Regions from separate parts of the Paenibacillus sp. FSL P4-0113 genome, predicted to be linked through region 2. Evidence: predicted binding sites of a transcription regulator. Region 2 holds the regulator's gene; the other holds the start of a gene.
The links. Region 2 encodes LexA, which represses DNA repair genes until DNA is damaged. Its sites were predicted from a motif close to CGAACATATGTTCG; they were not measured.
Positions count from the first base shown of each region.

Region 1: MKX46_RS05795 (YolD-like family protein) is a predicted target of LexA. The motif match lies at 9,537-9,550, and genes of this name have one in related genera.

Region 1 covers NZ_JBBPAZ010000001.1:1,417,546-1,434,251, reverse strand. The annotation lists gene MKX46_RS05835 (MGDG synthase family glycosyltransferase) at 1-170, shown strand, start outside; gene MKX46_RS05830 (polysaccharide deacetylase family protein) at 201-902, shown strand; gene MKX46_RS05825 (MGDG synthase family glycosyltransferase) at 925-2,058, shown strand; gene MKX46_RS05820 (MFS transporter) at 2,058-3,281, shown strand; gene MKX46_RS05815 (hypothetical protein) at 3,303-3,617, shown strand; partial or broken gene MKX46_RS05810 (IS110 family transposase) at 5,089-5,373, shown strand; gene MKX46_RS05805 (hybrid sensor histidine kinase/response regulator transcription factor) at 5,411-7,204, opposite strand; gene MKX46_RS05800 (serine hydrolase domain-containing protein) at 7,504-8,730, shown strand; gene MKX46_RS05795 (YolD-like family protein) at 9,590-9,937, shown strand; gene MKX46_RS05790 (hypothetical protein) at 10,139-10,297, shown strand; gene cysK (cysteine synthase A) at 10,377-11,315, opposite strand; gene MKX46_RS05780 (hypothetical protein) at 11,722-11,895, opposite strand; gene MKX46_RS05775 (serine hydrolase domain-containing protein) at 12,077-14,020, opposite strand; gene MKX46_RS05770 (glycosyl hydrolase 115 family protein) at 14,278-16,338, shown strand; gene MKX46_RS05765 (S-layer homology domain-containing protein) at 16,458-16,706, shown strand, end outside.
Region 2 covers NZ_JBBPAZ010000001.1:957,346-974,051, forward strand. The annotation lists gene MKX46_RS03585 (Fpg/Nei family DNA glycosylase) at 1-508, opposite strand, end outside; gene MKX46_RS03590 (TIGR01457 family HAD-type hydrolase) at 582-1,430, opposite strand; gene rnz (ribonuclease Z) at 1,895-2,824, opposite strand; gene metH (methionine synthase) at 2,904-6,344, opposite strand; gene MKX46_RS03605 (1,2-dihydroxy-3-keto-5-methylthiopentene dioxygenase) at 6,626-7,168, shown strand; gene MKX46_RS03610 (HAD family hydrolase) at 7,268-8,062, opposite strand; gene MKX46_RS03615 (hypothetical protein) at 8,218-8,727, opposite strand; gene MKX46_RS03620 (DUF896 domain-containing protein) at 8,848-9,054, opposite strand; gene MKX46_RS03625 (LysM peptidoglycan-binding domain-containing protein) at 9,163-9,531, opposite strand; gene lexA (transcriptional repressor LexA) at 9,718-10,344, shown strand; gene MKX46_RS03635 (hypothetical protein) at 10,627-10,929, shown strand; gene MKX46_RS03640 (hypothetical protein) at 11,165-11,329, shown strand; gene MKX46_RS03645 (hypothetical protein) at 11,370-11,510, shown strand; gene MKX46_RS03650 (GNAT family N-acetyltransferase) at 11,739-12,278, shown strand; partial or broken gene tet (Tet(L)/Tet(K)/Tet(45) family tetracycline efflux MFS transporter) at 12,500-13,875, opposite strand; gene MKX46_RS03660 (hypothetical protein) at 14,479-14,799, shown strand; gene MKX46_RS03665 (sporulation protein YjcZ) at 15,799-15,906, opposite strand; gene MKX46_RS25550 (IS3 family transposase) at 15,993-16,091, opposite strand; gene MKX46_RS03670 (hypothetical protein) at 16,533-16,706, opposite strand, start outside.

The DNA.
Region 1 (16,706 bases), 460 kb from region 2:
ATCAGCTTCAGCGGCTGGTTCAACAGCCTTCCCTATTGGAAGAAATGAGGGAGAAGGCAGGGCTGTGCAGACAGCAGGATTCCGCCAGACATGCGGTCATGCAAATTCTGAGCATGCAGAGCGATACACAGGAAGAAAAATGGGTTTGCTCCTTGCAGCAGTATGCTTAAGCTTAATTTTCACTAAGGAGGATAAAGACGTTGCTTGTTAAATATTTGTTGATTGGGCTCATAGGCTTCATCAGTCTGTATATGATAATTCCTAGTTTTCTGCCAAGAATGATCAAATTTGGAGCCTTTCGTAAGGGAACGACCAAGAACCAGGTAGCGTTCACGTTCGACGATGGGCCGCATCCGAGGTATACACCGGAATTATTGGATTTATTGCAGGATTATCAAGTGAAGGCCACATTCTTCGTGCTTGGCTCGCAGGCGGAGCTGCACCCGGATCTGATCAGAAGAATGGATCGTGAAGGTCATCAGATTGGAATCCACAATTACAATCACATCTCCAATTGGCTGATGCTTCCCTGGACGGTGCGGCGTGATCATATGAAACGGACCGCAGATATTATTGAATCCATAATTGGAAAAAGGCCGGATCACTATCGTCCGCCGTGGGGGCTCATGAACGCTTTCGATTTCTTTCATCCCAAATCGTACCGCATTGTACTCTGGTCCTTGAAGGCGGGGGACTGGCGCAGCAGAAGCTGCCGCAAGAAACTGAAGGCAACGCTGCTGAACGGAATTACGGACGGATCTGTTATTTTGCTGCATGACAGCGGAGATTCGCCGGGAGCGGACCGTCACGCGCCATATTTTATGCTTCGGGCTCTGGAGGAAGTACTGCATCAATTACAGGGACGCAACTTGCAATTCGTTCGTCTGGATGAAATGGCTTGACAAAGGAAATGAGGTGACAATAGTGGGACAGGAACCGCAAATTTTAATTTTAACGGCCGATTACGGAGAAGGTCATCATCAGGTGTCCAAGGTGTTGCAGCAAAGCTTGATCCGCAATGGTTATTGCCAGGTGGCGGTTGTCGACTTGTTCCGGGAAGCCTATCCTGTGCTGAACAAAATAATCCGCTATCTGTACCGGCAAAGCCTGTATGCAGCCAGCCTGGGCATTCCCTATTACGGATGGACCTACCATCTGACCAACCAGCTTCCCATGAAGGGAAAGATCGCAGCCTGGATGAACAGTCTTGGCGGCGACAGGCTCAAGAAAATCATCCTCCAGTACCAGCCGGAAGTCATCATTTATACATTCCCGTTCGGCAGCTTGCCAAGCAGCGTGGCATTATCTGCGATCCGTCCCCGGACTGCTGTTGTCATAACGGACTTTGACGTTCACCGAAGATGGCTGTTCGCCAAGCCGGATCATTATTTTGTCCCTGCCAGCGACGTGAAAGAGGCCATGGTCAGGCAGGGCGTCCCCGAGAGTCGTATTACCGTGACCGGAATTCCGGTCAGAGAGTCATTTCATGATGCGGCAATGAGTGGTCCCGGCTCCGTTAAAGAAGCAGATGAGCATGTGATTCTGCTTATGGCTAACGTCTGCGGCACATTGCATTCGCTATCGAGGCTCATCGGGAAGCTGCTGCTCTTGTCAGGCGTCCGCATTCAAGTGATTTGCGGCCGGCAGGAAGGATGGAGACGGAGGCTTGCGGAGAGCTGGGCGGATGATGCAAGAGTGGATGTATTCGGCTTCACCGATCAATTGCATGTTCTGATGAGCAGCGCCTGCTGCGTAGTCACGAAAGCGGGAGGCGTTACACTATCCGAGACGATTCAGGCCGGGGTTCCAATTTTCATCCTAAATCCGTTTCTGGGGCAGGAGAAGGAAAATGCCCTGTATTTGCAGCGCAAAGGAGCGGCAGTCGTGGCCTTTACGATTCATGATCTGGTGTTGCAGATACAAGCGATGATCTCCTCTGAGCAGATCAAGCAGTCGATGATGAACGGGCTGCTCGCAGCAAGGCAGAAAGCGGCTGCGGATCATATTGTCCGGCATTTGTTTCCTGAGGCAAGTCCCTTAAGAAGGAGTGGAATATGATGAGCGGGAGGAGCGCGTTCAAGCTTTCTACTCTGACGCTGTTCACGGTGCTTTTTTGCACAGAGTTTGTCCGAAGCGCTTTCTTGTTCTCGTTCCTGCCGAACTTTGCCGTCAACGAGTCGGGGCAAACCGTTGCTTTGGTCGGTCTTGCCGTCTCGCTTCATTATACAGCCGATACGCTGATTAAATGTGTGGCTGGATATTTGCTGGACAGGTTTTCGCTGCGCTGGCTGCTGCCCGCCACTTTCGTCCTGATGCTGTCCGGACTAGCCGCCGTGTTCTTTAGTCCGTATGCCTGGGGGCTTGTTGCCGGTTCCGTGATGCTTGGGATGGGGGCGTCGCCTATATGGCTCATTTGTCTGGAGAAAGTCCGACTTACGGAGCGGGCGGCCCAGATGGGAGCGATATACACCGTGTGGTTGGCCTGCATCGGTCTGGGGCCGGTCACAATCAATCTCACCTTCGATTATGGCTTCGAACCTGCCTTCCGGCTGATGGTTGCGCTGCTCGCCGTCGGCTGCATCGCATCGTTCGGGATTAACAGAACAACCCCCTTGCATCTCCAGAATGTCAGCTTTGCCGAACAAGCGGCAGGACTGCGAAGAAGGCTCGTTCAGCTGAAATGGCTGCTGCCAGGCATGGTCCTGCAGATGACCGCCGCGGGACTGCTGCTGCCGATACTGCCCGGTTTTGCCGCTGACCAACTCGGTCTGAGCCAGCCGCAATATTCGCTAATGCTCATATTAGGCGGGGCCGGCGCGATGCTGTTTCTTGTCCCGATGGGAAAGCTGGCCGATCGATGGGGGCACAAGCAAATGCTGTTCGCCGGTTTCGTATCGCTTACGGTCGTATTGGCTCTGTTAGTCGTATCCATGCCGCCGCCTGCATTAACGATGCTGTTTGCCTTTATGCTGGGATTGTCTTACTCAGCCGTGCTTCCGGCCTGGAATGCGGTGCTGTCGTACCTTGTTCCGGAGGATCAGAAGGGGGCCGGGTGGGGAGTACTCTCCGGGATTGAAGGGCTCGGTATTATGATTGGCCCGGTCATCGGGGGAGGGATAGCCAGCCAGTATACGAATGCCGCTGCCATTAGCATCAGCGCTGCTTTACTGGCGGTTCTTGCACTTTTTTATTTGATTTTGCCGCAAAACAAGCTTGTCTCGGCTGGCGGGACTTTGCAGCACAAGAGGGAGAACGCTCATGGACCTGATCGGGTTAGTTGAACCGAGTATGGATACCTGGTCTTGCTCATCGGCTTGCCGCTGGACTTCATCGCGCTCCCCATTCCGCCGAGTACACCTGAAATCCAAGCCATCGAAAATCATCACGATACAAGCCTCAGTTCATCTACCTCAGTACAAGAAGCTGGTGAAGGTGCCGATTTTAATTACGATTCTTTAAAGGATTACATTGCCTATGGTCTAACTTATGATAAGAAAGAGGACAGATTTCTCTTCAATGACAAGCAAGTCAGATTGTTTGTTGATAAGGATATAAAAAATGAAGGTAGATCAAATAACTTTTACTATGATGCTAAAGGAAATCCGATTTCAAAGTGATTAGAGATGATAACAATAAGATAATCAAAATAACGGAAGTTCATGGGAGTGAGTTACAAGCCTTAAATAAAACATTTGGATTTATAATAACTGATGGAAATTTACAGTTTGAATAAGTAGAGTCATTATATAAGCTACTGAAAAAGCCTTAAACCGTAAAAGGTGAACGAATACCAGTGAAATGATGGTTTTCTTTCACCTTTTTTAATAGACGGATTGTCAAGACAAGTACAACAGTTTCTCCTGTAACGATTCGTGAGAGGACTTCCATCTTAAGTTTTTCGGGGCCGGTTGTTAATCAGGGCGAGAGCCTGCTCCAGATCAGCATCTGTCACCAGAGCGAAGTTATGCCCCTTTGAGATAAATTCACGCTCAAGACTTGGCATTCTCGTTGGAGTCTCGTTGCCAGGATGAGTACGGGTCGGCGAAATAGACACCCACGCCGTACAGTCGTTCCAACTCTCTGTGACAGGCGAATTCTTTCCCCACGGTCGCGCTCCGAATCGCAGACATCGGATACTGAGCCGCCAATAAGCCAAACGCGATCTTTATCGATAATGCCGTGCGATCGTCATATAATCACTTGGTAAAAACGTGTTTTTGCCACCACGATGTGTCGACGCAAGCTTACTCTTTCCTCGGCTGGAAATGACCGTATCCGGCTCCCAGTGACTGAAGGTTTTCCGGCTACGGATCGTATTGGGACGCTGAATCAGGCTGGGTATTATGAATCGATATCACGCTTTGGGTACAAACAGCGGTACTACTAAGTATAAACATAGGGGAAAGCAGAAATAAAAAGCAAGAGATTATCAGGCTCTACCGTATAAGGTGAGGCAGGTGCAAAAAAGCAAAGGGAGTTATGCAGGAATAACGATGAAATAGAAAGAAATATCATTGATGACAATTTTCTTTTCAAAGGAGACTATTAATTTCAAAAGCATACAAAAAGACCCATCTAAATTATACTTCCTGTGCATGACATTCATGTTCCCTCTTACTTCTCAACACCATCATTTGATAAAATAAAAAGAGCGGCCGATAACATGACTTGCACGGCCACTTCATGCCTATTGTCGTTTCATTTCATTATTCCAGGTGGTATGTTCGTGATGGATATACGATTTATTGGCTGCTAAAAGGTTTGGTTTAGAACAAGTCGTGGTTCAGTACAGCCAGCATTTTCATTTTACAAACGAAGATTTACACGAGGAAGTTGCTGCTACCCAACTCTTGATAAACTTTCTAATACATAAATAATCAGTCAATTTAAAATGCCGTTGCAACGGAGAAAGTAATCACTATTTATCAAGTTTGTCCCCTATATTGATAATGAAGTAGGTTTAGTTTTTATATAAGCGTAAGTTGAAATAAGGGGTTTGAGAATGAAAAAGACTCCTTGGTATGATGTAAATGGGTCCACGATGCTGGCCAGCGACCGGATCCAAAAACAACCCAAGGAGACTACAAGATGAATTCTACTCAAAATGGACGTATTAATCAAATCACTTCTTCTACCTTAATTATCGGTGTAGACATCGCTAAATTCAAACATGTCGCCCGGGCACAAGACTACCGCGGAGTCGAGTTCGAGAAGGCCATTACGTCTGAGAACGACCGTGAAGGCTTTGAATTGTTCGTTAGCTGGTTCAGAAAGATTGCGACGGAGCAAGGGTTCCAGGACGTCATCGTTGGCATGGAACCGACCGACCACTACTGGTTGAACCTGGCCCATTTTTTGAAAGAACAGCACGTGACCCCTATATCGTGAGTACCATCGGGAAATTCTCCAGCTACACGATATTCTTCGTTCGCGCCATTTCTAATGCTTCTTCACGGTTGTTGACGCCGAGTTTCGAGTAGAGAATCGAGCAGTAATTGCGGATCGTTCCCTCCGATAAAAATAGCTTGGCGGCAATCGATTTGTAGCGCAGACCGCTCGACAGATGCTCCAGAATCTCCATCTCGCGTTTCGTAAGCCCGTACGGGTAGTTTCCCTGACTTGAACCGATTTTCTCCAACTGCTCACGTTGACGCTTCATCTCTTCGAAAACTTGCGTAGCGACCGATTGGTCGATCCAGGTTCCTCCATTATAAATAAGTTTCAAGGCTTCCTTCATCTCCCGCGGATGAATCGACTTCAGCATGTAGCCTTCTGCCCCGCGCTCCAATGCAGTTGCTGCCTGCAAGGAATCCTTAAACGTTGTCATGAATACAACCTTCATATCAGGCCATCGTTGCTTCATCTCAACTAAAGCTTCAATCCCGCCCATTCCCTGCATACGAATATCCATTAGCACGATATCTGGTTGGGAGCGATCACAATGTTCTAATGCTTCGCGCCCGTCCCTGGCTGTACCAACGACGTTAAAATCAGCATGCTGATCCAAAATTTGCTTCAAGCTGTCGGTAATGATCACCTGGTCATCAACGATCAGCAGGCGGATCGCATCATGTACAGGCTCTGTCTGCAACGGAATATTACATATGACGAAAGTTCCTTGTCCTGACTCGGAATGCACGGACACCGTGCCGTGAAATAGTTCAAGTCGTTCCTTCATTCCATTGAGCCCAAATCCAAATTGGATTTCTTCCATTCCGATGCCGTTATCTTCGATCTGTAATCGAAGCTGCTGACTATTGAAATGTAACTGAACGGATATCACGCTCGCCTTACCGTACCGAACCATGTTGGTTAGAGACTCTTGAAGGCAACGATATAAACAAATGTTTATTTTTTGCATAACGAGAGTCTCACTGCCGATCACACGGAATTTGACCGTTATACCTGTTGACTTCATAAAATCTTCAGTTAATTGCCGCAGCGATTCACTTAACGAATGGTTCAACGGAGTATGAGAGAGCTGATGCAGATGCTTTCGGATATCAACCAGACTGTGTTGGGCGATTCCGACAAGCGAATCGATCCTCTCTATTTGCGCATCTGGTACGGACGATCGCAGTGATTGGATGCCGACGATGAGCGAGGTAAGCGTATGGCCAATCGTGTCATTCAGCTCATGTGACAGCCGGCTGCGCTCCTCCATCAGCGTAAGTTCCTCAATCCGCTTAATATGCTGCTCCAGCAACAGCTTTTGCTCTTGAATAATTCGGGCTTGCTTGTGGGACTGAATTAAAATATTAAACGCGAAGCCGATGGCAAAACCAAGGCTGCAGCTAACGATAAACTCATACGGGAGACGATCAGCAATCCAACCGTTCAATACCGGGAATACGATTCCGCTAAGGATACCTGTCCACACATAGGTTCTTCGACTGCTCGTCAAGCCGATAGTTATCACGAGTAAAACAAAAGACCAAAGCAATCCCGGGGCTGCGTAGGCTAAATATAGATAAAAAAAGCCCGTTACCGTGACTTCGATTGTGAGATACCAGTCTTCTTTCCTATAGAGGATGATTAATGGAACGAGATAAACGACGAAAGCGAGAGAAAGTACAACCCAAAGCGATACAACGGTCAATGACGGATCGACAAAACCAGCGCTTGCGATAATGACCAGCCAAAGCGTTCGTATGGCCACAAGTATCCAATCATACCAGACCCTTTTTTTCATTATCGAGAACACGAATTACGCACACCTTCTTATATTTTTTTGCAAATCAAATTCCGAATGATTCAGACCTATCATGCAATATAACTTCCCGATCCGTCAAGCGAAAGAGGGTGGGGTAACAGCGGTTAGAACGTAGCTTAGCAAGCACGTCATATAAGACAGTTGACAGTTTGTCATGCGGTATATGTGACAAGTCCAAGTACGATGTCATCAAAAGCTAGACGGTTTTATCACTGTTCGATTTAACAATATCAGAGGTAAGGTGAGGGGGTAAAGCAGAACAACATTCAAAATAATAGGAGCGATGCGTTATGAAATCATTCACCATTCGAAAAGGAGTTGCACTTACTTTAATAGCTATATTGGCGGGTACAGTGGCCTATGGAACTGTCCACGCAGAGGGTCAGACGGCAACTTATCAAGCTATCAATAAAGCTGCCAATACCGACAATATTTTATCGTCGGAATTCGCAAAAGAACCCAAAAAAGAACTCAACGAGAAAGAAAAGAAAAGAAAGCATCGGGAAGAAGTCAAACGCGTCATGGATCAAGTAGTTACCAACAAAAGAGTCCCAAGTGTCGTAGCAGGCGGGCTACAGGATGGGGAACGCTGGTCCTACGCTACGGGTACAGCCAGTTTCGAAGTACCACGCCCGGTGGAGCCGGATTTTTCATTCCGTATTGGAAGCATCACGAAGACATTCACTGCTACCGTTGTATTGCAGTTGGCTCAGGAGAAAAAATTGAACCTGGATGATTCGGTCGAAAAATGGCTGCCAGGGGTCATAAAGGGTAATGGGTATGACGGCAACAAAATTACGATTCGTCAGTTATTGAACCATACAAGCGGGCTTGCGAGCTATACTGATCTTGATTTTCGAGATATTACCTTGCCTCAAAATCCATTCCGTTACTATTCGTCCGACGAGCTTATCAGCATGGGACTAGCAAAGCCGCCTGTATATGCGCCAGGGAAGGGCTGGAATTATTCGAACATGAATACTATACTAGCCGCTCAAATTATTCAGAAGGTAACAGGAGAGACGTATGCGGAGCAGATCAGGAAACGGTTGATCGAACCGCTCGGTATGACAGGGACATTTGTAATGGAAAATAGTCACGATATTCCAGGTAAGCATGCCACAGGATATAATATGGATAGATCGGGTCATTTGTATGATTTAACAGAAATGAATCAATCATGGGCAAATGCAGCCGGAGATATAGTCTCAACAACTAAAGATTTGACCACCTTCTTCAGTTCGCTGTTGGGCGGAAAGCTTCTAAATCAAGAGATAATGAACCAGATGCTCACGACAGTAGATTCACCTATAGGTAAAGTCGGACTAGGGATTTATGAAATAAAAACAGCTGACGGGCAATCATACTGGGGGCATGCCGGCGGTACTTTCGGATTTGAATCGAGAGCCTTCGGATCTCTAGGCGGGCAGCATATTTTGGTAACGTGCATCAACTCGGTAGCTCCGGAAGTGGAGCCGGCTCACAATAAAATAATCAATAAGGAGTTTGGCCGTTAAGTTTAAAGCCGACATCGCGTCCTTTATTTGAGGGCGGATGTCGGTTTCTGCTGTGATTAACCGTCGTTTCATGCAATCGAGACACATATGTCCGCATTCAGAATAAAACGACATCAAAATAGACAAGATGCACGAGGGGCATAACGACGGCGTATTTTATATTCGGTCGGTCAAGCTCTACTATCGACTTCTTTATCACTCCCGCCAACAGATGGTTTACCGCCGAAATCGGTAAAATAGGTTAGACGCAAATTCGATATAGAGAATAAGAAGATATATGAGATTTTTAGAAATACATAGTAGGTATAGACAACGTAATATTACTAACCTACACATTGCACCAGACTACAATTTCTATTTAAAGACTTCAAGGAAAATCAAACATTAAGACTAATGTACAAAAATATCAGAATTTCGTATATGTTATTCCGCTAACGGGATACGTTAGTTCAATGGAACAGCGACAGTCTAGGACATTATTTTCTCGTACTGGTTGTCACTGTTCCAATTTCAAAGTCCGTCTAAAACTTATTTTATGGAGACTAGCGGTATGACAATTCGAAAGATGCATGGAATAATGTCGATACAATCGTATGGAACAATATAGGAGATGAATTTGAGGGAAAGAAACTTAATCATTATTCAAAACTTGATCTAACCAGGTGAATATGCGGTGGTTAGCCAATTTTAATGCTCCAAAATTTTCATTTTATCCCCCTGATTTTGTATTTTCGTCTAGTCTATCAGACCTAGGAATATTTTTCTAGGACAAAAGTTTTGGATTCGGTATGCAAAAAGCCTTGTCTAGAACGTATGTTCGGAATATAATTTCTACATAATACATCAGGAGGCTACATACATGTCGAAAAAATTAGAAGGTAACGGCTTATGGGAAAGCAGCAGGATTATCATACCAGAACACAAGGAAGCATACTTAAAACTCATGAAAGACCGTCAGCGGAGAGGCAAGCCGGAACTTGACGATCAGGAAGTCCAGTTGATCGAGCAAGCGCTTATAGAGTCCTACAACACACGTCAACCTATAACACTAGTGGTTTTTAGCCCATTCGATGACGAAGAACTCACAGGTGTAATCACGTCTATAAATACTACTCGCAGGGAAGTGAAACTGTTTCGTGGCGAGGATGATTTTAGTTGGATCAAGTTGGAGGATATCATTTTCAGCAAGTATCTAGCAAAAATCTAAGGGTAGTAAATATTCTACTGATGTTATTCAACAAACAAGAAATGTCTCAGCTGCCTTATCTACGACAATTCAGCCGAAGTCTTTCTAGGAGCATTTGATGCTAGTGTTTTAGCTGAGCAGATCAATCCTCATATCGCAATCGAAGACTTCCTGATGATGATGCGTTACACCCGCATCAAGTTAAAGAAAGAGGCTTACAGAGTGGTACAAAACTACTACGGAGAAGCTCACTTTTACAGAAAAAGCCTGATGAGCTACAACAACATCGGGCTGGGCAAAGGTAACTTTTTCTTCGCTAACGGTCCATTTGTTGTGCAAAAAAATGGACCGCTAGCGAAGAAAGAAATCAATTCAGGTTAATGAAACAATTCTATGCGCTCTTGCTTGTGTACTTGGAAAATTAACAAAAGAGGCAGCTGGATTCCTGCCTCTTTTGTTATTATTCTACGTCTGAGAAAAGCGGAGTGGACAAATAACGCTCACCTGTATCAGGTAATATGACCACGATCGTCTTGCCTTTGTTTTCTGGAAGCTTTGCAATTTGTGTTGCTGCATAAACCGCAGCCCCAGAAGAAATACCAACAAGCAGCCCTTCTGTTTTGGCAAGCAGGCGTGCAGTTTCAAATGCATCTTCGTTTTTAACTTTGAAAACCTCATCCACATATTCTTCATTAAAGTTATTTGGAATGAAACCAGCACCGAGTCCTTGTAGTTGATGTGAACCTGGAGTACCGCCAGACAGCACTGGTGAATCGAACGGTTCGACGGCTATCACTTTTACAGAAGGTTTTCGTTCCTTCAATCCCTGGCCAACGCCCGAAATAGTCCCACCTGTACCTACGCCCGCAATAAAAATATCTACACCGCCATCCGTATCATGCCAGATTTCTACAGCTGTAGTTTTGCGGTGGATTTCTGGATTGGCAGGATTGCTAAACTGCTGTGGTATGAAAGAGTTTGGTGTTTCGGCAGCCAATAGTTCAGCACGCTTGATAGCGCCTTTCATCCCCTCGGATCCCGGTGTTAACACAAGCTCAGCACCGAACGCAGTCAAAAGCTTGCGACGTTCGATACTAAACGTTTCAGGAAGTGTAATTATAAGTTTATATCCAAGAGCCGCAGCTGCAAATGCAAGTCCGATTCCAGTATTGCCACTTGTTGGTTCGATAATAACGGAGTCTTTATTGATTAAGCCTTTCTCCTCAGCGTCTTTAATCATAGCATATCCAATGCGGTCCTTAACGCTACCAGCCGGATTGAAATATTCCAACTTTGCTACCACGTTTGCCTCAATATTTTGGATTTGGCTGTAGTTCAACAGTGCTAGCAAAGGAGTATTTCCAATTAATTCAGTCAACTTTTGGTGAATTTTAGTCAAAATTATCCCTCCAAACGATTAATTCATATCTACTTACTATGACATAGATATTATCACGAATTTTTCTTCATAACCATGTTCTGTTAATTCATAGTGAGGAGCGGGAACGGACGAAACAGTTTAAACCTAAGGTACTACTCATAAAAAAGTAGTCCAAGCTTATTCAGAACCTGAGAGTCATTAAGAATGTATACAGTGTATCCTTTTACCCGCTAACCTAGTGGTCGGCGGATAACGAATTTGTATTTAGTAGAAGGCAAAAAGAGCAGTAAGGAATTAATCCTTCTGCCTCACTGTTAACATACGGGGAGGCGTTTTTATTTTGGCAAGCTTACGGTGTATCAATTCGCGCCATCAAGTTGCTCTTGCGAGAGCTTACGACTAAATGCCTACAATACGAAGTAATTTATGTTCTTAATAAGGATATCGATACATCATCTAAAAGAATTGTGGCAAAGGTATCCTCTGCTGTAACACGGAACACTAAATCTCTGGAAACAGTTCCCGAATTTCCTGAGATTGAGAAAGTGCGGGAGGATATGACAGGGGCTGCGCCTTTTCCACTTTTCTTTGGTTTCATTTGAATTAACCCTCTTTCTGTAGACATATTTGCTACACTAGTAGTTTATGAAATATGAATAAGAGTGTTCATAGAGAAGAGAATACAAAAAAGACCGTCTATTGACGGCCTTTTCTATGTTTCGACTCGAAATATATCGTGGAGGCTATCTATGCTATAAAAAGGATAAAATTAAGTAGATCTATGCGAAAAAATAGAAATTATAGGAATACAAGAAAAACGAAATAGCTAAAAACGAAAGAATCAGCGCCGCGGTGTATACCTTTCTTAACAAAGTAGCCTCCGAAACGTTACATTTTCTTACAGCAAGATAGGCAGCCGGTACAAAGGCGAGCCCAAGTACCCAGAAAAGGATAATATTGAAATTGAAATTGGACATAGGCTGATAGGGGTCGCCTATCAATTGGATGCTTGAAGCAATGAGATTGACGATCACAAGCAGACCCAGCAAGGGGATTACGGTTACACTGTCAGGCAAGGGAAGCCGCGAAGCACTCTTCTGCTTTCTTGCGTCCTTGAGCTTCCGCAGCCATCCAATAATACCGAAAATAGACCCAAGCGCAAACCAAATACCGCATCCCCCGACCAGAATATAACTGAAGATGGATGTTTGCAGGAAGGATATCGGCAATTGGTCATCGATCACTCCATATGACAACTGCGTCACTTTACCATCGGCATTGGTTATGAAAAAAAGACGGCTGATGTTTAGGCCCGCGTGATCATAAGGAGTGCTCCCGGGAGTCACGCGTTCAAAAAAATAGGGTTTGGTTTCTACATAATCAACATGAATATTCATGGATGGAATACTCAGAGTGATTCCGCCATTGCCGTTGGCTGTGACCACTTCTTCCGCATTGGATAATACGGGTATAAGCTTCAATATACCAGATGATACTGCGCGAGCAGAACGGTATTTTCCCTCCACATCCGCGCTATGCTTCAACGTGTTGTCCGCTTGCGGAGTAGCGTGGGAACCCCCGACAAACAGGTCAATGAGTTCGCTTCTTGCCCCGGACATTTCATTTTCCACATTAGTCAGAATACTGATCCCAAAGTTTTGATCCGGCACGATAGAGACCAGAGAGGAGAATGAATCTGTATTTCCACCGTGCTCGATAACACGATAATCTCCCGCGAACCGTTCCCAAAAGCCATGGGCATTCCCCGGAAGCTCGGGATAGTGGGTATACGAAGCCTCATGCATTTCTCGCAAGGTTTCATTCTTGTTGAACAGCGAATATTTTAAGGAATGGTCCATGTTCAGATGAGCAAGCATAAAATGAGCCATGTCCTCCGAAGTAATGTTTAACGCACCAGCCGGCACATCATTAAAGAAAACATTCGGCTTTGCCACCCAGTTTCCATCCTTCTTGGAGTAGCCTGTTGCTTTATGTTCGATAACCTCTGGAATAAGATCATACCGTTGTGTAAAGTAAGAATGTTTCATGTCTAGAGGCTCAAATATATGTTTCTGAATATAGGTTTCAAAAGGCATTCCGGATACACGTTCTATAATATAACCGGCCAGGTTGGTCCCATAGTTGGAATAAGCAATCACTGTTCCAGGCTCATAAATCTGTTGAGGCTGGTTTCCGGGTGCGACATGCTCCTTGAGAGGCCTAAGATCAGCAGGATCATGAACCAAAAGTTTTTCCAGGCGCTCCTCAAAACCTGCCGTGTGGCTTATCAGTGATTTCAGGGTAATAGGCTTATCAAAAGAAGGCTTAAGAAAGCCGTCAGGCAAGTATGTGCGGATGTCCGTATTCAAATCCAGCTTTCCTTGCTCAACCAGTTGCATTACTGCCGTCCAGGTGAACAATTTCGATACGGAACCGGCCTCCATATAGGTTGTTTCCGTACTCATGGGTGTTTGTTTCTCGATGTTTGCGTATCCGTAACCTTTTGAAAGAACAATTTTCCCGTCCTTTACTATGGAAACCGCAGCACCAGGAATCGCTGTTCCTATATATTTTTTCATAATTTGATCTGTTCTGTTTTCGATTTCGGAAATCGGAATTCCAGAGGGAGTAGTTGGAACGGACTCAGAAGCATATGCCTGGACCGGGATAAATGCCATCAATGCCAACAGGAACAAAGAGGCAAATCGTTTTTTCAATTTCATATCATGTCTCCTTTTTGCTGCGCTTGAATCTTTAAGGGCAGTCTGTTTTTTGGAACATTTTTAGTATAGCAGTCAAGTCTTTCTTATTTCTCTCCTGTTCCTTACTTTTTTCTTTCTCAAATGAAGCTTCAACTCTCAAATGATTTACCGAAAAAAAGCTATATTTACGTTGGTACAGCTTTATATGTATGTTGACAACCTATAAAATAAAGACAAGAAGAATCCTCATAGTTGAAAAAAATAGGAGATGACAACAAATGAAAGCCTGTGAACCTCTAACTATTTCATCTGAAAGCGGATACAATCTTCAAACCAATGAAAGTGTGCCCATTGCCCACGCTTGGAACATGATTGCGCGAGATCATAAGCAAGTGTTTGGCCTCGAGCCATTGCAAACAGAAATAGAGCCCTCGATCATTATCCGTTATGCGCAGGAAGGAGATAGCTGTCCGCACTGGCCAGAGAGCTATTGTCTACGTTTTGTTGCTGGTCGCAAGGGAACGGTACTCCATATTATTGGCCGTGATGAATTAGGAATTATTTATGGACTGCTTCATTACAGCCGTTTCGCTTTGGGTGTGGAGCCGTTCTGGTTCTGGGCGGAGCTTCTCCCACCTAAGCGGGATACCATAGTTTTACCGAGTGAGAATGTTGACAGTATACCGTCCAAGGTTCGATATCGAGGATGGTTTGTCAATGATGAGGTATGCTTGATTGGCTGGAAGGAAGATTATCCACCGACGGAGCAGGTGTGGCAGCCCGTTTTCGAAGCGTTACTGCGGTGCGGTGGAAATATGGTGATTCCCGGAACCGATTTACCACGCACAGGTATCCATCATAAGCTTGCAGCAGACATGGGCTTATGGATCACACATCATCATGCTGAGCCGTTGGGGGCGGAGATGTTTTTGCGCGCGTTTCCGGGTAAACAAGCTAGCTACAGAGAGCATCCCGAGTTGTTTGAACAGCTGTGGCAGGAAGCGATTGAACGGCAAAAGGGAGAGAAAATTGTTTGGGTGTTGTCTTTTCGCGGGCAGGGTGACAAGCCTTTTTGGGAAGATGATCCTTCCTTTAATACGCCGGACAAACGCGGACAATTAATCTCGTATGTGGTTCGCAAGCAGTACAATATGATCTGTGAATTTGTGGAGCAGCCCGTGTGCTGTATGGCGATGTATGGTGAGATTGCCGAGTTATACAAGCAGGGGCATATTGAAGTACCCGAAGAGGTGATCAAAATATGGGCGGATAATGGTTACGGTAAAATGGTATCCCGGCGTCATGGGAATCTTAATTATCGTGTACCAGCATTGCCTGAGACGCAGGATGGGGGCAAGAATGGAGTGTATTACCATGTGACCTTCCACGACTTGCAAGCGTCGAACCATCTTACCCAATTTCCCTCCTCAGCCAGCTTGATTGTAGACGAATTAACAGCAGCGTTTACTACAGGGGCGGACGAGTACCTGCTGGTCAATTCAGGTAATATTTTGCCGCATGTATATACGCTGGATTTAGTAGCAAATTTATGGACGAATGGTAACGTAGATGCCGCAGACCAACTTACTGATTTTATTGGGCGCTTGTACAGTAGTCAGCTTCAAGAGATTTCCCAATTATACCGGGATTATTCCCGTTGTACTATCGTTTATGGCCCGCATAAGGATGATCGGGCAGGGGAGGAATTCTATCACCATCCGACTCGGCAGATTATGGGGTATTGGCTACAAGGCAAAGAAAGCAGTGATGAACGGCTGTACTGGGCTACTGGAGAAAGGCCTTTTCCTGAACAGGTTCGCTGGTTCAAGGAAAAAGCCGAGTCGGCAATTCCCGACTGGGTTGAACTGCGAGAGCGGTGTCTACGAATCATGAAGCAGTTGTCTGAAGATGAATGTCGTAGGCTGTATAATCAACTGCTTGTGCAGATTGAACTGCATCTAAGTGGTTCACGTGGACTGGCAAGGTTATGTAGCGCTTATGGGCTGTTCCTTGAAAAAGATTATCCACGAGCATTTATACAAGCTTCTCATGCCGTTTGGAGCTACCGGATGGGTAAAGAAGCTTTATCGCTCGCAGGAACTGGAAGATGGGAGCATTTCTACCGGGCAGATTGGTTAACCAATCTGGATAATACTATTTCACATGCGGACACTGTGCGGAGATTTCTTCGTCTTCAGGGAGACAGTCCGGATATGTTCCTGTGGTCCAAACAATATTTAATGCCAGAAACAGAGAAATATATCTATCTAGAGAATACGCATCGCAAGCCCCTTTCCGATGATGAGTTGGCACGCTGTCTGGAGAAGGTATTATATTAAAAAGGAAGACATGTAGCATAAGAGTTAACAGCGTCGCCTGCAACCTTTCCATCTTATACTACGTCAATGAAGTTGTTAATGGCCAAGCGGCCCAATTCAACTACAAGGTGGAACTTAACATGAGTATGAGAAAAAGTGCATTTGCAGCCATTACAACTGTAGCCATTTTGTCCTTCTCCGTTGGAGGTCAAATGTCTGCGGCAGACCGTCAATTCAAAGATTTGGATAACGTAAGTGGTAAAGAAAAAATTATATCCCTTAAAGATCAGGGTCTGCTCAAAGGTATCTCTGATACGCAGTTTCTCCCGTCATCTAAAGTGACCGCTGCTCAAGGCATTCAGTTGATCTCCGGCGGACTCCAGCTCAGT
Region 2 (16,706 bases):
AATTGCCAATACCTGAAAAAATCTGCTGATTCACCAGTGTTGTTTTTAAAATCCCCCGGCGTCCCTTCAGCCGTGCTGTAAACTTTTCCAACGTCATGCGGCGGTCTAACGGGTCAGGTCCCAGGTCTGACAAAGCCTCCTCTGTTTCTTTAGCCGTCAGCAAGTGCAGATAACCTAAGCGCAGTCCGATAAAATAAAGCTTTACTCCACTAAAATCTAATTCGATCTGAACTGTACGATCTGGACGCTGCTCCTCCGTTCCCAGAAATAACAGCCCTCCCAACATCAGATGAAGTACGAGCCGTCCGCCCGTGTTTAAATGAAAAATCAAATGCTTGCCTCGACGCTCTAAATATACAACGGTCGTTCCGAGCAATTGCTTCTCAAACGTTTCCACTTCAGTATTAATGGACTTTTCACGGCTAACCGTCACTCCAGTAATCGGAATGTCCAAAATTTGTTTGGATAATAAGATTCTGTAGTTTTCCATTTCAGGAAGTTCCGGCATATCAACATCTTTCCTTTCGTAGCTACATAGCTTTTAATGCTCGCAAGTTTTCTAAGGCATATACTTTTTTCTATTATCTCAGCTCTTCTTTCATCCAGTCCTGCAATTCAGCGAGATTTTCAAACATCAGGTCAGGTTTTACTCCAACGGTACGCACATGCTCGTCCATATTAGCGCGGGTCGTCACGCCCGACAGGATCAGAGCTGTTTTACAACCTGCTGCTGCACCTGCCGCAATATCTGTAAGCATATTATCGCCCACAACCAGAGCTTCATCCGCCCTAATGTTTAAGCGGTTCAGTGCATAATTCATCAATACGCTTGAAGGCTTACCGATGACAATAGGCTTTACCTGTGAAGCCGCTTCAATTGCTGCTCCAATCGTACCTGCTCCTGGCGTTAGCCCATCATGTGAAGGCAATTGGAGATCCGGGTTTGTCAAAATAAAAGTGGCTCCTTCCCGAATCCAACGCATGGCAGCGGCCAGCGCATCATATGTAAATTGACGATCTATCCCCTGCACCACATAATCAGGATGGTTCTCAACAAGCTGCAAACCGGCTCCTGTGAGTGCATCACGTAATCCTGTCTCACCAATACAATATACACGAGCTCCAGGACTTTGCTGTGCTACATATTGTGCAGCTGCTAACGCCGAAGTATATACTTCATGGCTGGCCGCTTTAATTCCCATACCAACCAAATGCTCAGCCACCGATTCGGGTGTGCGTGAAGCATTGTTTGTAACATAAGCATAAGGTATCTGGTCTGTACGCAATCGGGATATGAACAGATCCGCACCCTTGATCATCCGATTTCCATGATAAAGGGTTCCATCCAGATCAATTAGTAACGATTTTATCGCAATCCCCTCCCCCACTTCAAATCCATTCACATCATAGCATTGAAAATTATAATTCATCCTATGAACGATGTTCTCCTTCTTATTTAACCACCTTAATGATTCAGGTTATAAAATAATCGGCTGTCTCCATTCATCCCATCTATCTTAAGTCAAAAATGCTTATGAAGTCCATGAATTGCTGGTAAACCGTGCAAAATAGCGCCATTCCTCGCTAAAAGCCGTCGCTTTCACATGACATAAGTTCACATCTTCGTCGAAATCCATCGAAGGCGCTATTTCCTCAAAGGAAATCTTCTGTATTTCCTGATCATGCTCAAGACATAAAATCCTTTAAATTCGATATATAGAAACGCGAATATGACATACCTCCATATGTGGTAGAACAAATTCATCCCCACCACCGTGTACGGGTTCTCATCTCTTGTCGCATCCTGCGCTTTCCCGGAAAATAATTTCGGTGAAAAACAAAGGCACCGGAGCAAGCCCCGGTACCCATGCACATATCTTTCTCCAATCGTTTATTAACCGATATCGGGTACCGGTAACAACACATGCTGCTCCGCAAGCAATGAATTGGGAAATATGCTTCGCGCTTCCTCCAGCAATGGCTGAAGCTGCTCCTGATCTTTATACCTAGAACTAAAATGTGTCATGATTAGCTGACCCGCACCTGCGGCTTTTGCAGCCTCCGCTGCCTGAAGCGCCGTACTATGATGATACTCGTACGCTGTATCTGCCAGTTCATGCAGAAAAGTGGCTTCATGAACGACGACAGTTGCATCTTGAGCCAGCACTACCGTATTCGGGCAAGGTCTCGTATCCCCCAAAATCGTGATGATACGCCCCTTTTTCGGCGAACCCAAAACATCCTGAGGGTGCAAAATAACTCCACCCTCTACCTCCACGCTTTCCCCACGCTTTAACTTACCGTACACCGGGCCGGGCTTGATTCCATATCGCTCCAACAGTTCTTGGTTAAGCTTACCGGGCTTATCCATCTCTACAACTCGGTAGCCATAGCTGTCGATCCGATGATCCAGCAAAGCTGACTCTACCCGGAATTGTCCGTCATCAAACAGAACCCCGCCCGTATGCTCCACAATATGTAGTTGGTAATTGATACGCGATTGGCTGATCCCTAAAGATAGCTCGATATATTGCTGGATTCCAGGCGGTCCATATACCGTCAGTGGTGTCGTTCCCCCCTGGTACGCTCTGCTCGACAGCAGCCCCGGCAGACCAAAAAGATGATCCCCATGCAAATGGGTGATAAATATTTTTTCAAGTCTGCTTAGTTTGAGCGGCGAACGCAATACCTCTTGTTGAGTGCCTTCACCGCAGTCGAACAGCCACATGCTTCTTCGTTCTTCCAGCAAACGAAGAGCGATGGACGTTACATTTCGCTGAATCGTAGGCACCCCTGCATTTGTACCGAGAAAATAAAATTCCATAACATTAACCTTCTTCCTGCTGACCAGCAAAAAACCTCCGAAGCTCGGAGGGTATTTGCTATCCCATCTGATAAAGGTGTTAAACCTTTTCGACGTTAAAATACTGCGCCTGAGGGTGGCTGAACACCATGGCTGATACAGAAGCCTCCGGTTCCATCATAAACCCTTCCGTCAGCTCAACGCCAATATCCTCAGGTTTTAACAACTGGAACAACGGCCCCTGTTCCTCCAGATCTGGACATGCAGGGTAGCCAAAGGATACCCGAATGCCTTGATATCTGGCACCGTGCCGCTGTTTCATTGTCATATCGGCAGGGTCCGGAAAACCCCAGCTATCCCTGATAATATGGTGAAGCCGTTCCGCTAACCCTTCTGCTACTTCGAGTGCTACCGCTTGAAGTGCATGCGAGCGCAGATAATCCCCTTTATCTTTCCACTGGGTAGATATCTGCTGAATCCCATGACCAGCTGTAACGACCATGAAACCCACATAGTCCATAACTCCGGATTCCACTGATTTCAAGAAATCAGCCAGACACAGATAAGGCTCTACCTGCTGGCGCGGAAATGTAAATGTGTGCAGTACCTTGCTCACATCCGACGGATCATAGATCAGAATTTGATTCCCTTGCGACTGCGCTGGAAAGAAACGATACATGGCATGTGCCTGGATGATTCCGTCTGTCACAGCTTCAAACATGATGCTGTCCACGGTTTCCTTCAACTGAATCGCTTTCGGATCTTCCGAAGCCAGCAGCTGCTCAACATTGCCTTTTAAACCAAGATGATGCCCCATTAGCATCTGCATATTCACGTAAGGCAAAATATAATTCAGTGGATAGTTACGCAGTACATGGCGATCCGTATCTGGTGGAATATAGACGGGCAGATCCTGAGCAATGTTAGAGCGCACAGCTCGAGTGAGTTTAGGGAGCGGCTTGGCTTCCACGACGATTGCCGCTTCAGCTTCTCGCTCAGCCTCCATCTCCTCGGCCATTTTTTTACGGGACTCAGGATTCATAAGCTTATTGGCAATATCTAGGCCATCCATAGCATCCTTTGCATAGGCAACCAGACCATCATACTCAGGACGGATACGATTTTTAGTGAACTTACGTGTTAAAGCAGCTCCACCCACCATTATTGGAATATCAATATTCGCATTTTTCAAATCCTGTGCGGTCAGCACCATTTGTTGTGCCGATTTAACAAGCAACCCGGATAAGCCAATCATGTCGGCCTTTTCTTCACGGTAAGCCTCAATAATGCGTTCTGGTGGTACTTTTATACCCAGATTCACAATATGGTAACCATTGTTGGATAGAATAATCTCCACCAGATTCTTACCAATGTCATGCACATCACCTTTGACTGTAGCCAACAAAATCTTACCTTTTACTGAGGATTCATTCTTCTCCATGAACGGCTCTAAATAAGCCACGGACGCCTTCATCACTTCAGCGCTTTGCAGCACCTCTGCTACAATCAATTCGTTATTGTTAAACAGTCGTCCTACTTCCTCCATCCCCTTCATCAGCGGGCCGTTAATAATCTCCAGCGAAGAATATTTCACAAGCGCTTGCTCCAGATCCGGAATGAGTCCCTCCTTACTTCCCTCCACTACGTAGGAAGCCAGTCTTTCTTCGAGCGAAAGGTTTGATATCTTTTCTTTTTTCTCCACTTTCTTGTTACGAAAAGCTGCTACAAAAGCGGATAAAGTATCGTCATTTGTTTTATAGATCAAGTCTTCCGCAAGTTTCCGCTCATGCTCTGGAATGGATGCATAACGCTCAAGCTTCTCAGTGTTTACAATCGCATAGTCCAGACCTGCTTTGGTACATTCATATAAGTAGACGGAATTGAGCACTTCACGACCCGCTTCCGGCAAACCAAAAGAAACGTTACTGATGCCCAAGATAGTATGCACTCCGGGAAGCGCCTCTTTAATAATGCGAATACCCTCAATCGTTTCCTTAGCTGAACCGATATATTGCTCATCACCTGTTCCTACTGGAAATACAAGCGTATCAAAAATTAGATCCTCCGCTGCCAAACCGTAACGGTTCACCAACAGATCATAAGAACGTTTAGCTACCTCAAGCTTATCCTCACGTGAAATAGCCTGTCCGCGTTCATCAATCGTACCAACAACAACAGCTGCGCCGTACTTATGAATAAGAGGAGCCATGTTCTCAAATTTCTCTTCACCATCCTCCAGATTAATGGAGTTAATAATCGCCTTACCTTGCGAATATTGAAGTGCTTTATCAATGACTTTAATATCCGTTGTATCTATCACCAAAGGTACTTTTACCTTGTTTACAACCAGTTTCAAAAACGCTTCCATATCCGTCATTTCATCGCGGTCCGGGTCCTGCACACAAATATCAATGACATGCGCTCCGCTTTTTACCTGAGCACGGGCAATTTCAGACGCCTCTTCATATTTGCCTTCCACAATCAAACGCTTGAATTTGCGGGAGCCAAGAACATTTGTTCGCTCACCAACCATATACGGACGATTGTCCTGTTCAATATATACAGGCTCAATGCCTGATACGGCAGGAGGATGATGACCTACCAGCGGACGCGGCTCAAACTGCGACATACTTTCACTCATAACTCGAATATGCTCAGGCGTGGTACCACAACATCCCCCAGCAATATTCAACCAGCCTTTTTCAGCGAAAGCAGCCATTTTACGTGCTAATGAATCAGGCGATTCATGGTATTGGCCATTTTCATCGGGCAAGCCCGCATTTGGATAACAGCTAATAGCTGCAGAGGACATTTCAGACAGAGAGCGAATATGATCACGCATAAACTCTGGACCCGTAGCACAATTCAACCCAATCGAAATTGGATGTAAGTGTTCCAGTGATATGGAAAAGGATTCGATATTTTGTCCGGCCAACGTCGTTCCCATAGGCTCAATCGTGCCTGAAATCATTAGCGGAAGCTCGATACCTGTCTGCTCAAAAGCCTGCCGAATTCCGATACTTCCAGCCTTGACGTTAAGCGTATCCTGTGAGGTCTCCAAAAGGAGTACATCCACGCCGCCTTCAATAAGTGCCAAGGCCTGCTCTTGATAGCTGTCAATCAGCTCAGCAAATGTAACACCGCCTGTGACAGACAAGGTTTTCGTGGTTGGGCCCATAGCTCCTACTACAAAACGAGGCTTGTCCGCAGTGCTGTATTTATCCACCGCGTTACGCGCCAGCTTGGCCGCCACCAGATTAATTTCACGGGCACGTTCTGGTATATCGTAATCCGCCAAAACGACGGATGTTGCTCCAAATGTATTCGTTTCAATTAGGTCTGCTCCGGCCTTCAAGTATGCTTCATGAATCCCTTGAATGACATCCGGTCTCGTTAAGACCAGCATTTCATTACAGCCCTCCAGCTCTTCCCCACCAAAATCATCGGGGGAAAGGTCTTCCTGTTGAATCATGGTGCCCATGGCCCCATCAAGAAGGAGTATTCTTCGTTGTAATGCATCCTGCAAGCTAACTTTATCCAAATTTCTTCACCCCCGCAAAACGTTAAATCCTAGTTTAGCAGAAACCGTATCATTTAGATAGATTGAAGTAAAAACATACGTTTTATACAGGTTGTTCTTTGTAAAAACGACTTCTCTTATCCATTTTTATAGTTTGTAGCATTATTAAACGTACTTAACCCTGCATCCTTTAGCTATGTTCATTTGCATTATAAAATGTTGAAATCCTGTATTGTACAACGTTTCAAGACATGGTATTCTTTATATAACATTAATCCAAGTGGAAAAGAGGGGATAAATACATGGCCGAAATCTTAATACGTAATACGAATGAAAGAATTAGCGGTGAAGAACAAGTACGTGAATTTCTGGAGAGTCACGAGATATTGTATGAACATTGGGATGCTTCCAAATTGTCCGGGGAGCTGCAAGAGAACTTTACCTTAACAGATGATCAAAAGGCCGCTGTTCTCAAAACATTTGAACCCGAAATCAAGGATTTAGCCGCACGTCGCGGATATAAAATATGGGACGTTATCACTCTATCTGAAGCAACGCCGAATTTGGACGAGTTGCTAGCCAAGTTTGAGCAAATTCACACCCATACCGAGGATGAAATCCGTGCCATTATCGCTGGTAAAGGCATCTTTATTATTAAAGGACCTGAAGAGATCGACTATTTTAACGTAGAGCTTTCACCGGGGGACGTTATCTCCGTACCCGAAAATATACCTCACTTCTTCACTTTAATGGAGAATCAAAAGATCGTAGCAGTCCGCTTGTTCATTGAAGAAAATGGCTGGATTGCGGAACCGTTCGAAGATCCAACCTTCATTAAAGCATAATTACGAATTTATCCTTGTGTAAATAAAAAACTCCCTCTGCTCTGTGACAATCGAGCGAAGGGAGTTTTCTTAATACTCGTTTCTAAAGGTGTAGATTTCTTACTTTAACGACTGAATAATTCCATCCAATTCAGACAGATGCTTGATTTGAAACTTCGGCTTGATCTCTGTGGTATTGGTTTTGGCGTTTCGGTTCACCCACACCGAGTGAACACCTGCTGCCAACGCTCCTTGAATATCAGTCGTCAGCTTATCTCCTACCATTAAAGCATGTTCAGGCTCAATACCAAGAAGCCCCAACGCATGCTGGAATATAGACGGATCCGGCTTGCCTCGACCAAATGAACCTGAAATGACCACATGATCAAAGAAAGGAGCTAATTGAGGAACTCCATCCAGTTTCTCCTGTTGTAAATCAGGGGAACCGTTTGTCAATAATAACAGCTTGTATTGTCCCTTCAATTGTTCTAGAATTTCAAACGTTTCTTCATATACATGGGGACGTGCGCGTCTTTCCGAAGCAAATTGGGTAGCCAGCTTTTCCGCCAACTTCTCATTATCTATCCCTAGTTGCTGGAGTCCTCTGCGCCATGATTCCTTTCGATAAACAGGGGCCAACTGTTCCAATTGACGGAATTCAGGTTGCTCACCTGCTGTAAAATTCGCCCACAATCCTTCAAACGGATTAATGCCGATCATTTGAGTAAAACTAAAGGTTTCATAGGATTCATACAAAGCGCGTGCTTCTTTACGTACGGCTTCCTCCAGAGCTTTTGGATCAACACCTGCTTCACGGGAGCCTGTTTGACACGCTGCATCAAATGCCTCTTCTACACTACGTTCATCCCACAAAAGGGTATCATCAAGATCAAACATTACCGCTTGAATCGTCATCTGAATTATCCACTCTCTTTCCACAGTATATGTACGCCTATTTGCTTGATTAAGCATTTGAATCGTTATGTGTGCCCATATTAAGCAAGCGGCCGCAGCATGTTATATGAAATAACATCATACGGCCTTTGTTACAGAGCTACAGGCTAAATCAGTTATTTCTTGTCAACCTGTATCTGATTGGATAGCGCAAACTTCTCAAGTCGCTCTGCAATGGCATCCGTGTCATAGCGACCTAATGATTTTGTGAAAATAAAATTACCACCCTTACCTTTTCTTTCAACGGTTACGTAACCCTTTTCAATCTTGATGGCTTTCATGTCCCCTGCCGTCATTGGACGTTCTCTACCACCTTTCAGCATATAGAGAGTATCCTTTCCCACTTTCAGATAAGGACGACGGATAAAAAAGATAACAGCCAGCATCAAGTACAGGCCGAATACAAGCCAATCCATCCCTCGCATACCGGTCTTAGTCAAAAAGTAACTCATCAGCATGTACAATACAGAAAGACCAGCCAGCATAATTGGCACAGTAATATTACGGCCACGAAAAATATCCATTGCAGAACCTGCGCCGCTAATGGTTTGAATACCTTGCTTTTTGCGCGATTTATTTAAATGCGCTGTGTTTTTGCGTACTTTTCTTTCAAATGATCGGGCCATCTCTCAATTCCTTCCCAGATATATTACATTAAAACAATTGCCTCAAAGCTGATCTATATAGATACCATGAGAGGTACCTAAAACAAAAGGCAAATTGCAGGCTTGGCCGCTTTAACAACATTAATGCTTCAGCCCGTCATTTCCCTTCGATGTATCATCGTCCACAAATTCAATCGTTTCTAGCTGCTGCCGAAAATTACGGCGAATGTTACCTAAATAAATTTCCCGAAGATTGGCACGTTCTGTGGTTTCCTCTTCTGTTAATCCCTCGGATTTTGCTTTGCGCGCTAATTCATTAATGCGCTGTACCAAGCTGTCTATATCCAAATTGTGTCCCCTCCATAAAAGCAAAGATATAATACACTTTGACATGTAGAAAAGAGCTTGTCAAGGCTCCCGCATTACGCTCCCTGACAAGCTCTAATAGTCTATTGATCATAAGTCAGGAAGCTTGAGTACCTGACCTGCCTGCACTCCCCGATCCTCTAAACCGTTAATCCGCACAATTCCTTCTATATATACCCGTGTATCCATTCGTTCCGGTTTATGATTCGAGGCAATCTGCCACAACGTATCCCCAGGTTGTACTGTCAGTTTAGTCACTTCTTCCTTGGAAGCTGAAGGAGCCGCGAAAACCGTAAGTACACCTGCTCCTGCAATCCAAGCAACAATCACTATAATAAGAAGCTTAAGTAAAAGAGTATGGGTAATAATCTGCATAAAACGCGCCCTACCCTCTTTTCGGGTCTCCTGTAAATTTTCTATATTCATTGGAAAAATACTTTGATAGGTGCTATATTTCATCATGGTTGTGTCCTCCAAACGTTTGTTCTTATGTTTTCACAATATAACACGAACGTTTGTTTTGTTCAATAGAAAAGAGAACAAAAGTTCGCAATTTTTTTAGGGATTATTTAGAACTTATGTTTGTACGAACGGAGGTTCTATGCTATAATTTTCCCAAACGTTACTAAATGGGGTTGATACGGTATGTCTAAGATTTCGAGCCGCCAGCAGGCCATTCTTGAATTTATCCGCAATGAAGTGCGTCTAAAGGGATACCCCCCTTCTGTACGCGAAATAGGCGAGGCTGTCGGATTGGCCTCCAGTTCTACGGTTCACGGTCATTTGGATCGTTTAGAGAAAAAAGGACTCATTCGCCGCGATCCTACAAAACCACGGGCTATTGAGTTACTCGGTCAAGACGAATCGGATAACAGCAACTTGATTAATTACTCCATTAGTCGTGTCCCCGTCGTCGGCAAAGTAACCGCTGGTCTTCCTATTACGGCGACAGAAAATATTGAAGATTACTTTCCTCTTCCCCAACACTTTGTTGGTGAGGATAAAATATTCATGTTATCTGTTGTAGGCGAAAGCATGATTGAGGCTGGGATTGCTAACGGAGACTATGTAATCGTACGTCAGCAGCAGACCGCTGATAATGGCGATATTGTTGTAGCTATGACAGATGAAGACGAAGCTACAGTTAAAACCTTCTACAAAGAAAAAGATCATATCCGGCTTCAACCTGAAAATCCAGCCTTTGAACCGCTTCGTCTGACACACGTCAGTATTTTGGGCAAAGTTGTAGGACTCTTCCGGGACTTCCACTGATTTCTCGTTCTTCCTTCCCCGTTATTCTATCCCCTAATACAAAACCGGCTGCCTAGGGCAAGCCGGTTTTGTATTGTTATTATGCTTATTATGTATCTCACAACTATTCTTTCCTTTTAGCAACCTATTCCTATTGTATCTACTATAAAATCAGCCTCATCGTCTCAAAAATCCCCCACTGATCTTGAACAGCTATACTGTTGTGGGCAAAACTAATAGATCTTTCTTTCTTTTAGCTAAATATGGTATATTAATTACTCATAGCTCTGTAGGAGGAATTAAATGAAAAAAATAATAATTTCAGCGTTTGTTATGATATTTATCGTCGTAAGCTGTGCAGTTCCAACAATGGATCATTTGTATGCAGAAGAGAAATCACACATAACAACCTACGATCGTATTCAGTACTTACAAATACTCATCCATTTCAGGTATTTAGAAAAGCAACTTGAAGCTGTAATTTCCGAAAGAAATAATTACCCAGAGGCCAGCCAAGAATATAAACAGCTCTCAGAACAACTGAATCATATTTTTGCCCAAGAGGCGTACTACGAAAAAAAACTTAACACCCTTAATAGTAAATAATTTTCATACAAACTGCATATTATCTTTATTCTACACATTAGACTCATGCCGACCTGCCTGTAAAATCTCCTGCAACGTAAAGTTGAAAAGGCGAAGACAGGTTCGCATGAGTTTTTTTGTTAACCTTTAGGGATATAGGTACTAGCTTCTTTTTGCTTCTAATAGATTTATGCTGATACATTACTATCACAATTGACATATATATATAGCAGAACTAAGCAAAGGAGATATGCAGATGATCAGAAATAGAGTTAAAACGTATAAGCATCGCATCGGGAAAAACAGATATCTGGTCGTTAAAGTCTTTCAAGCCGCAGCTGCTAAAACAGGAAGCGGAAATGCACTAGCAACCAATGCCTTGAATATCAAAATTTCCAAGCGTAAGCATAAACGCCACTAAGATTCAACCGCACCTTCATTTCTTGAAGGGAGGTGATATTATGAGCAGAAGACATTGCAGACGTGATTTAAGAAGAAGAAGATTGAACATCCGTTCCAATCAAAGAGCCACTGCGCGTGCAAGAGGTAACGCACTGGCTGTTAATTTGTTTAGCGTAAACGATAGACAACGCAGACGTTAATAATCGTTTTCATGCAAAAAGCGGGAGAAATTCTTCCTGCTTTTTTGTGTTAAGCAGCACACCTAACTACTGCTATGAATCGTTTAAGCAAGCGGACGAGATCGTAAATATCACACATAGTTGAACAGTCGCTACTATTTTACTCTTTTATAAATCTAACAGACAGGAAAAAGTGGTTCTCTTTTAGAATAATGTGCATAGAGAAATTAAACCAGAAGGAGACAAGCCATGATAATTAAAATGTCACTTTCAAATATGGGGGATTTTAAAAAGTCAAATGAGAATAACAGCTTTATTGTGTCAGGAAAAATTATACCTAAATACGAGAACAACATTTGGTCATATATAGAAGAAAGTTTTCCCGAACCATATTTTAAACAGTATGAGGATGATGACGTCGATATCAGTTATATTAATGAACAAGGAAAATCTATTTTTTTATATTATGATGAGGACGACTGTGTTGGGAAAATTAAACTTTGTACTAATTGGAATGGCTATGCTCTAATTGAGGATATTGCCGTCGCTAAAGACTGGAGACACAAGGGAATCGGAGCAGCCTTATTGAGTAAAGCAACCGAGTGGGCTAAGCAGAATAATCTTGTTGGCCTTATGCTTGAAACACAGGATGTGAATATTTTAGCTTGTCAATTCTATGCTAAAAATAACTTTGTAATCGGCGGAGTTGATACTATGCTATATTCTAATTTTTCCACAGCCCATGAGAAAGCGATTTTTTGGTATTATAAGTTTAAGTATTCAAATTAGCCTATCCTTCTGTAATAAGGCCGAATTTAAAAACAATACTATCTTGTACGCACACTTTGCATTGCTACTTTTCCCGTATCTAGTAAAATCAAACTGATCAGCACACAAAACTCTGCCGACCAATGAAGGTTAGCAGAGCTTTTGATTTATTTTTAGAGTATTCACTTACTTCAAACGTGAGGATGAGATCATTTTCAGCATGTAATCCTTTTTTGCTCTTATCAGGAATCTGAAACTGAACGTTTATATACAATAACAGATAAAATCCCGCTAATTATAATGACCACTGAAAAAATCAATAACATATTGCTATATAAATAAGCAGATGGAAAATTAATGATTGGTATAAATTTTTGATGAATAAGACGTATTGACAATAAGCCTCCTACAACTGAAATCCCCGTTCCTTCTGATAAAAAGCTTATAAAATTAAGCAAGCTCATTCCTGCGCCAGCTTCTTCTTGTTTTAAACTACTTGAAACAATAGTGGATATTACTGTTTTAATAAAAGAAAGACCACCGAAAACAAAGACTAGAATAATAGACATCAGCCAAGGTGTCATTTCAATAAAGAAAGCAGCTACCAAAAAACTGACGGCAAGAAATGCAACGCCGACTGCTAGCACATGTAAGGAACCTTTCTTATCAACAAGTGCTCCTCCAAGAAAACCAAAGAAAATAACACTCATCGTTCCAGGAAAAATAATTCCACTGCCAATCATTGCGGTACTTAAGTGGTGAACGTCTTTCATCATATAAGGGACCATAGAAACAAATCCAGCTACGGTACCAAACATAAGCCCGCCACAAAGGATTCCTATCATAAATGCAGTATTTTTCCCCAATGAAGGATCAACAAAAGAATTGGTTACTTGTCTGATATGTTTTAAAAAGATCAAGAAAAATAGAACACTTATCACCAGAAAAGAAATTCTGTAAGAAGTTGTATACAACATAAACAATACAATACCTAGAGATATAAGCACGATTCCTGCAATGTCAAACGAGCCCTTTGAAATGACTTCCTTTTTCAATAATTTTATCAGGAAGGGAACAGTTACAAACGTTAAAACAGGAAGAAGCAGTAAATAAGCCAATGAATATAATGAGCAATCATCCCACCAATAGCCGGTCCTATCCCTTCACCCATTGCTACGATAGACCCGATGAGGCCATATGCCTTTCCCCTGTTTTCTTTTGGGATATAGCGAGCAACTACGACCATCACAAGTGAAGGAAATGCAGCTGCACCAATCCCTTGTATAAATCGCCCCAAGATAAGTGTTGGAAAAAAAGTATGTCCCACAAATCCAATTAATGATCCTATGCAATTCACTATGATTCCAAACAGGAGCAACCTTTTAATACCTAACTGATCAGATAGCTTTCCGTATACAGCTGTTCATATAGAAAAGCTTAGCATAAAGACAGTATTCACCCAATTTGTAATGGCAGGTGTTTTATTGAATTCATCAGCAATATCAGGTAAAGAGATATTAAGAACCATTTCATTTAACACACTTAAAAACGAAAGAACACAAAGCCACATTAAAATTTGGTTATGGCGCAAAACGGACTGTGAATAAGGGGTTTTCACTTTTGACCCTCCAGAAATAATATACATTCAAGACATGAGTGTAGCCTTGCTCCATATCATTGGAGGTTTAATACAGCGCCTATTCCATACGAGAAAATGTAATGATCTTTTGGTCACCATCCCAGCCCCCTATGATTACAATATAGAGCGTATATCGCTCTTGTGGTCCCCTCTTCCAAAACCAGCAGACGCGCCTTTATGTCCATCACACTGCTACCTGTTTTTATCTCCAGTCCTTCATGTTGGACCACGTCATTGCTCAGTAGAATAATTGTACAGTATTGGTAATAGCGTTTTGATATCGGGTAACAAAGCGTTCAGCTTCTTTATTACCTGTCGTTTTCCGTATACTGTACAGATCAGAACAATGAACGATAAAAGCGGATACAACTATTGTGCAACAATAGCGGAATTAGACGGTTGCCAAAGTGACACTGAACTTTTACAGATGTTTATGATGGTGTACGTGAAGCCAAGGAGAAGAATATGGGGGCGATATTCCTGTGCCAGTAGGATAGACAAGAACCTAATTAAGCGTACAATCGCAGCACGTTAGATACATTTAAACTAATCAGGAAATTATCCAAGTAGGAGGGAATAACCATGGCATTTGAAGGTTATAGAGAAGACAAGCGAGGACAATGGTTTGACTGGCCATTCCCCTTATCGGTATCAATACTGTATGTGGATGCGGATGTAGATGAAACAGAAACGAAATGGTACCTCATTATCGAACAAGAAAAACATTTGATCCGAATTAGGGATGAAAAGCAAATTGAACTGCTTCATCACTGCATGTATGGAATTTTGTTAAATGACGAGAATATCAACTGGATTATTGATAAAAATGGCGGTAGATTTACCTATCACGACAGTGTGCAAGATTTCATCAAATTCCAGAAAGAATACCTGGATATATTTTAAAAACCGTGAACAATTAAAAGCTCTGCCGACCAATTAAGGTAACAGAGCTTTTCGATTTATTTAGAGTATTCACTTACTTAAATACACTTTTGGAATCAAGCCGACTTTAGAGCAGTGGAAAAGGCTACGATCCGGCGTGGATCAATCGTTTTCAAGCGGTTTGCCGACCGTTAATAGCAGTTTCACAGTCTTAACTTTCAAACGCTAGGTACTAACTTCTCCATATGTATTAGTTGTGATTTCGTACTGGCAAGGTCATTATTGTGAGTTATTGGTACTTTTTGGGCAATTAGTTAAAGCTAAAGCTCACGTATCGTCACAATACATGTATGGGCTTTAGCTAGATTTTTTAGAACCCCCACCGTTGTCGTGAAATTCACTATTCTGTACCGTTACGTCGGAAAATCCTTTTATATGGAGCCCTATATTTGTATTTTTAATCTCTATGTTCTTTCTCAAAGAGTACCTTATCGTTCACATAGCTACTACCTTCCAACAGAATACCATAATTTGTAATTCTAACATAACTTGGCACTTTATCAGGCTCGGTTGTTGCTACACCATGCACTGTTAAATTTTTAATAATTACATTCAATGCCCGGTTTGAATTGTTCGAAGTTAAAGCTCCATTATCCCTAGTTAGCATCAATTTGCAGCACTGTAGCCTCCTTACCTACTGTGGTAAAAGTAACATTACTCTTTAGATATATTGGTTTTTTGATGCTGTAATTACATTTGTTTACTTCAACCTTCATCCTACCATCTCTTTGAGAATTTTATCTAACAGAAGCCTGATAAGCCAGCAGTGGTCTTGACTCGCTACTGAAAAGATAAAATGAAATACAATAAGCGCAAAACTATTATGGCAGGAATCCACCAAGTATTTGCCGAAAGAGAAGCGAATACGGTGGCTATTGCCAAATAGCTTATGCGCTCGATGGGCTCAACTATTGAATATCCATGAGTGAAGTGATATTTTCCAACAGTTCTTTTTACAAACTAAACCCAAAGTGATTTAGTGATGATAACTAAGAGAATAAAGAGCACTAAAATTGCCGCTGTAGAAGTCCATACACCGCCGCCACCTGTATTTTCATAGGCACCCATCTCTTTTAACCTCCTTTATTTGTCGTTACCTTAATATATGTTTAAATACGTTCTATGATAGGGCATGCAGGTAAATAAAAATAACACTAGACTATAAGCTGCTTTCGGTATTCTTTCGGAGGCAACTTATTTAACTTTCGTTGTGATCGACTTTGATTATAAAATCGAATATAGTAGCCAGTTATGTGAGTCCTTCATTACTTGTAATTAAAGGAGATGGGAAGATATCTTTCGAATACATCGCTTTAAACATCAATATATCGGTCTATATATCCTGTCCGTATCTGTATCAATCACGAAACCAACCTCTGTGTCATCTTCAAAACGTAATCGATCAAAATTATGAAGTCGACAAAATATATCAGGTAAATCTCTAATATTAAGACTCAGCATTTTTGCTTGTATATACTTTTGATATAGTTCTTCTTGTGTGCATAGGGGACCAGTAATCAAATTCTGGAAAAAGAAACCTTCAATTTTAATAATCATAATATCACCACTGGTGGTAACCATTCTTTATAAATTTAAAATACTTACATAACAATAGCTCAACTAAAGCGCATGTTAAGTTAACCTTTGTGAACAAGTTAAAGCTCCCTTGCTATCACATTTACTTATGATAGCTTCTATTTTTCCATTAATTCATTAAATATATCTCTATCTTTGGAAGTAAAGTCAGAAATCAGTTTCTTTTGTTCGTATGTGTTGGTACTTGAATCCAATTTAATGAAGCTATTTTCACCAACCACATATACGATATTTTTTTCTATTTTATAAGACAGAACGTTATCAATCACTGA